DNA from 2 places in the Ruegeria sp. HKCCD4884 genome. Region 2 is predicted to be linked to the other one. Evidence: riboswitches for the same ligand, from Rfam matches in the RefSeq annotation. Region 2 holds a riboswitch; the other holds the start of a gene.

Region 1 (3,759 bases), on a different contig from region 2:
GTTTGATTTTTTTCGCCAACTCGTTCGACGTCAGCAGTGGCGGCCCGTCAGAGTCGCGTTCGATCAGCACCGCCTGGCTAAGCTCGCGCAAAGTTGCGGGTTCTTCCCCGCGGGTCTGACGTATAAGCATCGTTGCAAGGCGTTCGCCTGCCCGTTTGGAGTCGACGCTGAACGTCGTCAGCCCGGGGCTGGCGTATTGGCATTCCGGGACCCCGTCATATCCAAGAACCGAGACATCGCGCCCGATCTCAAGGCCAAATTCTGCGCAAACAGAGTAGCTTCCCAGTGCCGCTTGGTCTGTCGCAAATACTATCGCGGTAGGCGGGACAGGAAGACGCAATACAGCGCGCGCTTCAGCGGCCCCTTCTTCGCGGGTGCGGGCCCCTTCGCGGATCAATTCGGGATCGACTGGCAATCCTGCAGCCCTAAGCCCGTCGACATAGCCATCCCGACGCAGGTGGCTGTAGTTGAACTTTGGATCACTGCCGACAAACCCGATACGGCTGTGACCAAAACGGACCAGACGTTCGACCGCGCCGCTCATGGCTTTTTCACCGGAAATATCAAACCACGACGTATCGTCCTGATAGCCGGTTCGACCATATCCTGTCCGACCATAAAGGATGAAAGGCACCTGCAGGTCGCTGAGGTACCCAACTCGCGCGTCATCTACTTCGGTACGCGGCAGGATAAATCCATCGGCCTTTCGTTCTTCGACCAAACGGCCCAAAACATTTAACATGTCCTGCTTCGACTTCGCGGTCGAAATTGTCATCGTCCAGTCAGACGCACTTGCAGCTTCACAAGCCCCTGCCAGAAAGTCCTGAAAAAACGGATTGTGCCGGTCCGGTTCTTCACTGTTGATGACCATGGCAATGGCACGCACGCGCCCTGTTCGAATAGCCTGAGCATGGCTGAGCGGGCGATACCCCATCTTGCGCGCCGTCACCTCAACACGCTTTCGCGTTGATTCTGAAATGTCGGAATACCCGTTCAATGCACGCGACACGGTGCTTTTCGAAAGGCCAAGGTGATGTGCCAATTCGTCAAGCTTCACCCGCCCACCGGACGCGGCGCGCTGGGACCGGATTTGTCGCTGTTGCAATTCGGGATTCGCCATCATTCTTTCATTTAACTGCTCCGAAACCGGTTTCGGCAATCAAAAAATTAATTCCAGCACCCCGCGACGGACAATCACTCCCAATCAACGAACAGGTCACAACACCAACACTTAGACATCACCGCAGCCGATGAGTTTAAAGCGGAACACCTCTGGAATTCGCAGATGACCCTCCCAATGCCGCAATCGGGAGTTGACCATGATCAAGTTTTTCTGTCATCAACGCGCCATGTTCGGTTCCGGGGAGTCACCCGGAGGCAATAGGGAATGCAGTGCGGCACATTCTTGGCCAATTCTGCAACTGCCCCCGCAACTGTAAGCGGCGAGCGAGACTGATTACGCCACTGGGTCACACCCGGGAAGGCCAGTTTAGCGTTAAGACCCGCAAGTCAGGAGACCTGCCGAACATGCGCCCTCGGAAAGGGTGCTCATCATCGGCGACGGGGTGTGCGCCGGATCTGTTTGCCTGTTGGGGCAGATAGTTTCGCATTCCCCTATGTCAAAAACCAATGCGTGCCGGGGAAGGCGCGACGTGAGAAGGACGTATTTGTGAAACACTTTTTGTTGGCCGCGGCCGCTACTGCGGCGCTGCCCGCGCTGGCTCAGGCTCATTTCTTGCTGGAATACACCGAGGATACCATGATCGAGCGTCCGGGCGACGTTCCGGTCAAGTTGGTCTTCTGGCATCCGTTTGAAGCCGGGCACGTGATGACCCTGGAAAAGCCAGAAGAATTCTATGTGATCCACAACGGCGAAAAGACCGATCTGTTGGGTACATTGGAAGAAACCACATTCGAAGGCCCCGAGAACAGCGCCAAAGCCTTTCTCGGTTCGGTCCCGGTGAAACGTTCCGGCGACTATGTGCTGGTGACGGTACCTGCGCCTTACTACGAAGAATCCGAGGATATCTATATCCAGCAGATCACTAAGGCTTACCTGAACCGCAATGAACTGCCCACCGACTGGGATCAACCGCAAGGTCTGGCGACCGAAATTCTGCCGTTGAACAAGCCCTATAACGTCATTGCAGGTTCCACCTTCACCGGCCGTGTACTGAGCGAAGGCGAACCGGTTGCCGGTGCTGAGATCGAAATCGAATACATGGCAGCCGAGCCCGATCTGGCGGGAAACGGTGCCAAAGACGCCACAGCATCCCCACTGCCGGGCGGCGCATTGGTCGCGATTTCAGATGAGAACGGCTATTTCACCTTTGGTGTACCGAAAGCGGGTTACTGGGGTTTTGCTGCTTTGGGTTCGGGCCCAAAAACCGAATATGAAGGCAAAGAACTGAGCCAGGATGCTGTGATCTGGATCCGCGCCTGGGATCTGGAGTAACCCCTATGCACATCGTGGACGGAGCCCTCTCGAACCCAGTTGTGATCGGCGGCGCAATCGCAGCGGCTGGCGGCATTGCCATAGGGCTGAAATCGCTGGACCTCGACCGCATTCCCACCGCGGGCGTCCTGTCGGCCAGCTTTTTTGTAGCCTCGCTGATCCATGTGCCGATCGGCCCGTCCTCTGTGCATTTGATAATGAACGGTCTGGCTGGGCTTTTGCTTGGCTGGGCCGCTTTTCCTGCGCTGTTTGTTGGCTTGCTGCTTCAAGCCGTGTTTTTTGGTTTTGGCGGTTTGACTGTGCTTGGGATTAACACGGTCAACATCGCACTTCCGGCGGTGCTGACATGGATGATCTTTGGCCGATTGATCGCACGCGGCTCTCCGGTGCAGGGCGCTGTTTGGGGCGGCATCGGAGGAGCGTTTTCGATTGCAGCCACGACGGCCCTTGTCGCTGTCTCTCTGGCTCTGTCTGGTGACGAATTCCTACCAGCCGCGAAACTGGTCTTTTTTGCACACATTCCCGTCATGGCAATCGAAGCGGTACTTACCGGTTTTGCTATTCTATTGGCCCGCAAGGTCAAGCCTGAACTCTTTCTGAGGGGTGCCCCCGTATGAGACAGCTAATTTTTGTTGTTGCGATATGGCTTACCCCGCTTCCTGCGCTGGCCCATAAAGTTATCGCCGGGGTCTTTCCTGCAGGCGACGCGATTGAAGGGGAATTGGGCTTTTCCAACGGCGACATGGCTGAAAACCAAGAAGTTGTTGTTTACGGCCCCGATGGCGCTGAACTGGGGCGAACAGTCACAGATACCGATGGTTTCTTCCTCTACACCCCCACCGAACCTGTCGCGCACACGTTCAAAGCAGATCTGGGCGCCGGTCATCTTGCCGAGGTCACCATGCCCGCCGAGGAAGTGGCTGAGATTTTGGGCGTGGATGCGGAGCTTGTAAAACCTGTTACGCAGGTTGAAAACGCAAACGACACCGCGACGACTGTCGCGTCATTAACCGACGAGGAGCGCGCGGCCATTGCCCAAGCGGTGCGAGACGAAACCCGCCCTCTGCGTCGTGAGATTGCAGCCTATCGCGAACACAACGACTTGCAGACCGTTCTTGGTGGGATCGGCTACATCATCGGTCTGTTCGGTATCGGCTTTTTTGTCGCTGCACGCCGGAAAATGGCCGCCTGATGGCTCACGCTCTGGAACCCCAGGCAAAGACGCTGGCCGAAGCTGATGCCAGCGCACCCTTCGGGGTGATCGGAGAGTTGGACCCTAGGATGCGGATCGTGATGACGTGCTT
Region 2 (3,759 bases):
TATGCCAGACCAACTCCCTGCCATCTCGGCATTGTATCTTGGGGGTATAAGCTTGGCGTGTGAGCCATGTGCAGATGCTTATGCATCTTTGCTGGCTCAACACGGAAACGACCGCCCTGTCATGTTGGATCCCAACATTCGTCCGAGTTTTATTCAGGATCAAACCCGATTTCGAACGCGTTTGAACCGCATGATCGCGCAATCCGATATCGTCAAAGTGTCGGACGAGGATCTGGACTGGATCATTCCCGGTGCGGAACCCGAAGCAGCCAAAGCAGCCTTGTTGTTGCAAGCCGGTCCATCAGCCCTGATTGTGACCCGGGGCGGCGACGGCGCGAACGGGTATCTGGCGGATGGATCGCAAGTGACGGTGCCGGTAAAACCGGTGCAGGTCGTGGACACGATCGGTGCGGGGGACACGTTCAATGCAGGTGTGCTCACTGGTCTCAGCCGCGCCGGGCATCTGACAAAACCCGCTGTACGCAACTTAACTTCTAGCGCTTTGCACGCGGCCATGGAACTGGGCGCCGAAGTTGCCGCTGTAACCGTATCTCGCGCCGGGGCGGAACCCCCCTGGGCTCATGAGCTATAATTCTTGGAAAAACCAATGAAACGATCTGACATAAATCGCATCAAATCCGAAGCGCAGGCGTTCATCCAGTCCTTTGGCGCTGTACTGCCGCCTTTTGCAGACTGGTCACCCGAACAGATGCGCAGCCCAGTGGCGCAAACGGTCCGCAGCCGCGGGTTGGGGTGGGACATCACCGATTACGCTCAGGGCCGGTTCGATGAACTGGGCCTGTTTCTTTTCACGCTGCGCAACGGCGAAGTGAATGATTTGCAGTCTGGGCGCGGGATGCTTTACGCAGAAAAATTGCTGATTTCGAAAGACAAACAACTGTCTCCGATGCATCGCCACATCATCAAGGCAGAGGACATCATCAACCGTGGCGGCGGCGATCTGGTGATGGAGATCTATGCATCGGACCCAGAAGGTGGCATCGACCGGCATACGCCTGTCACAGTGCCCAGCGATGCCTGCCCTGTTACGTTGCAACCAGGTGAGCATCTACGCCTGAAACCAGGGCAAAGCGTAACCCTGATGCCCGGAGTTTGGCACGCGTTCTGGGCCGAGCACGGTGATTGCCTTATCGGCGAGGTTTCGACTGTGAATGATGATCGAACGGATAATGTGTTCGAAGATCCGATCCCTCGATTTTCAAAGATCGAGGAAGATGCCGCGCCAGATTTCCTATTGGTTTCCGACTACTGACGTAGACCGGGTTGACAATAACCGACAGACAACTGGGCTGAGCCCAAGTGATTTCGTCAAACGCCACTCATTCTCTTGCTTGACAAGTCCAGCACCAGGAGACTAGCTGAGCGGGATGGTTCCGTAAGGGATGAAAATGGGAATACGGTGCGGCACAGTATTTTGCCAAGTCCGTGACTGCCCCCGCAACTGTAAGCGGAGAGCGACGCCACTGCGCCACTGACCCCGAAAGGGTTGGGAAGGTGGGCCGAGCCTTGACCCGCAAGTCAGGAGACCTGCCATCCGATGTTAAACCAACCCGGGGCGGGGCGTCCTGGAAGGAGGCTTTGATGGCACGTTTTTCGCGTGTTTACATTGGTGGCACCTTCTGTCCGCGCTTGGTTTCAAGCGGAGCGGACAGCGTTAAGAGTGACTGACAGCAAAAATTTCTTTTTCAACACCTACTGCGCTGAGGCATCCCGCGGTGCCACTAATTCAGCGCTACGTTACGTTATAACATTGCTTCTTTGTCCAACCCACAGTAAGCGCTACACGCAATGACGAAAACCGCTGATCATTTCATTCTTGTGTGCGCGACCTGCTCTGGTGCCATGTCCACCGATCAAGTGACTGGCGCGTTAGCTCCAATACTGCCCGAGGGATTTGCAATCCGAACAGTTGATTGCATGGCGGGCTGTTCCCGACCAACCACCATTGGCCTTCAGGCACCGGGCAAGGCGCAGTATCTGTTTGGAGACATCGACACGGAACTGGACCTGGACGCAGTGGCGGAATTTGCCGGACAATACCGCCTTAGTTCCGATGGCTGGACAAGTGCTACCGAACGCCCGCCCGCGTTATTCACCAAGACCTTGTCGCGAATACCAGCCCTTCCAACGGAGAGGGTGTCATGAGTTTTCTGTCGGTCGAAGGCCTCGAATATTACGCTTTGAACGGCGATGTCCTTTTGCAGGACGTATCCTTCGGCTTGGAGGAGGGCTCGATTCTGGCAATTGCGGGACCGAATGGCGCGGGAAAAACAACACTGCTCAAGTTGCTTTGCGGAATAGAACGTATTGCTCTGGGTGATGTGCTTATAAGAGGCAAAAGCTTGCGCACCCTGTCCGCGCATGAGCGTGCCCGAACCATCGCGGTCGTAGGCCAGCAAGAAATGCCAGACGGTCGGTTGCGTTTGCGAGACTATGTTGCGCTTGGGCAAATCCCGATTCAGGCGGATAAATCGGCAACCGAGCATAAGGTAGATCTTGATCGAGTTCTGGAAACAACCGGATTGTCTCATCTTTCCCGCAAGCCGATGAGCCAGCTATCGGGTGGCGAGCGACAGCGCGCTCACATCGCGCGCGCTTTGGCACAAAACCCATCCTTGTTGTTTCTGGACGAGCCGACCAATCACCTGGATCCAGACGCCAAGGGGCACATGTTGTCCTTGGTGGCCGAGCTGGGCGTCACGGTGGTCATGATCGTCCACGATCTGGTCATGATCCCGGAATTCGCCACGCATGTGGCTTTGATGAAATCCACACGCCTGACGGGCTATGGCCCGGTCAGCGACGTGCTGACCTCAGAACGTGTCCGCGACACCTTTGGTGTGGATTATCTATGCTTTCAGCATGAAGGCCGCATGATCCCTGCGCTGGATATCCGAAAAAGAAAACTGTCATCATAACAGGAGCTTACAATGATGCAGAAACTTTGGCCTGTGGCTCTGTTCACTGGCCTGGCAAGCGGCGCGGTCGCAGAAGCCATCACAGTGGACAATTGCGGCGAACCGCTGGTTTTTGAAACCGCGCCCGAGCGGATCGTTGTCCACGACATGAACATGACCGACATGGCCTTCGCATTGGGTCTGCAAGACAAGATCGTGGGCCTGACCGGCATCACGGGCTGGTACAAGACAAGCCCTGATTTTGATGCACAGCGCGGTGATATACCAGAGCTTGCACCAAAATACCCTACTGTTGAGAACCTCATCGCAGTAGAACCCGACATGTTCTTTGCAGGGTGGTATTACGGTATGCAGCCGGGTGGCGAGGTTACTCCGGACACCCTTTCGCCCTTCGGCATCAAGACCATGGTTCTGACCGAAAGCTGCGTACATCTGAACAAAGATCGGCCAGAGGCCAGCATGGACCTGCTGTTTGGCGACGTTCTGCGTTTGGGTCAGGTCATGGGCGTCGAAGCCAAGGCGCAAGAGCTTGTCTCGGGCTGGAAAGACCAACTGGCCGCTATCGAAGCCAAAACAGCTGATCTGCCCAAACCACGTGTCTTCCTGCTGGACGGGCCGGCAGATGCGCCGTTTACCGCTGGTAAATTTGCGATACCGGACGCGATGATCGCCGCAGCAGGCGGAGAGAATGTGACCCATGACATGGACACCAGCTGGGGTCGTACGTCGTGGGAAACCGTGGCTGCTGCAAACCCGGAATTCCTGGTTCTGCTGGACTATCAGACAGGAAACGGTGCAGAAGACACCTTTCAGTTCCTGA

The links. A riboswitch is a leader RNA that binds a small molecule or an ion and turns the genes downstream of it on or off. The one in region 2 is predicted to bind cobalamin.
Region 1: linked by a shared signal. The riboswitch ahead of GS636_RS18025 (DUF4198 domain-containing protein) and the one ahead of GS636_RS17635 (DUF1636 domain-containing protein) in region 2 are both predicted to bind cobalamin.

The regions. Positions count from the first base shown of each region.
Region 1 is NZ_WVRJ01000014.1:9,085-12,843, reverse strand. It holds gene GS636_RS18030 (LacI family DNA-binding transcriptional regulator) at 1-1,120, opposite strand, end outside; cobalamin riboswitch at 1,338-1,541, shown strand; gene GS636_RS18025 (DUF4198 domain-containing protein) at 1,670-2,455, shown strand; gene cbiM (cobalt transporter CbiM) at 2,461-3,072, shown strand; gene GS636_RS18015 (cobalt ABC transporter permease) at 3,069-3,647, shown strand; gene cbiQ (cobalt ECF transporter T component CbiQ) at 3,647-3,759, shown strand, end outside.
Region 2 is NZ_WVRJ01000013.1:59,649-63,407, forward strand. It holds gene GS636_RS17625 (carbohydrate kinase) at 1-592, shown strand, start outside; gene GS636_RS17630 (D-lyxose/D-mannose family sugar isomerase) at 608-1,273, shown strand; cobalamin riboswitch at 1,373-1,571, shown strand; gene GS636_RS17635 (DUF1636 domain-containing protein) at 1,810-2,166, shown strand; gene GS636_RS17640 (ABC transporter ATP-binding protein) at 2,163-2,939, shown strand; gene GS636_RS17645 (ABC transporter substrate-binding protein) at 2,952-3,759, shown strand, end outside.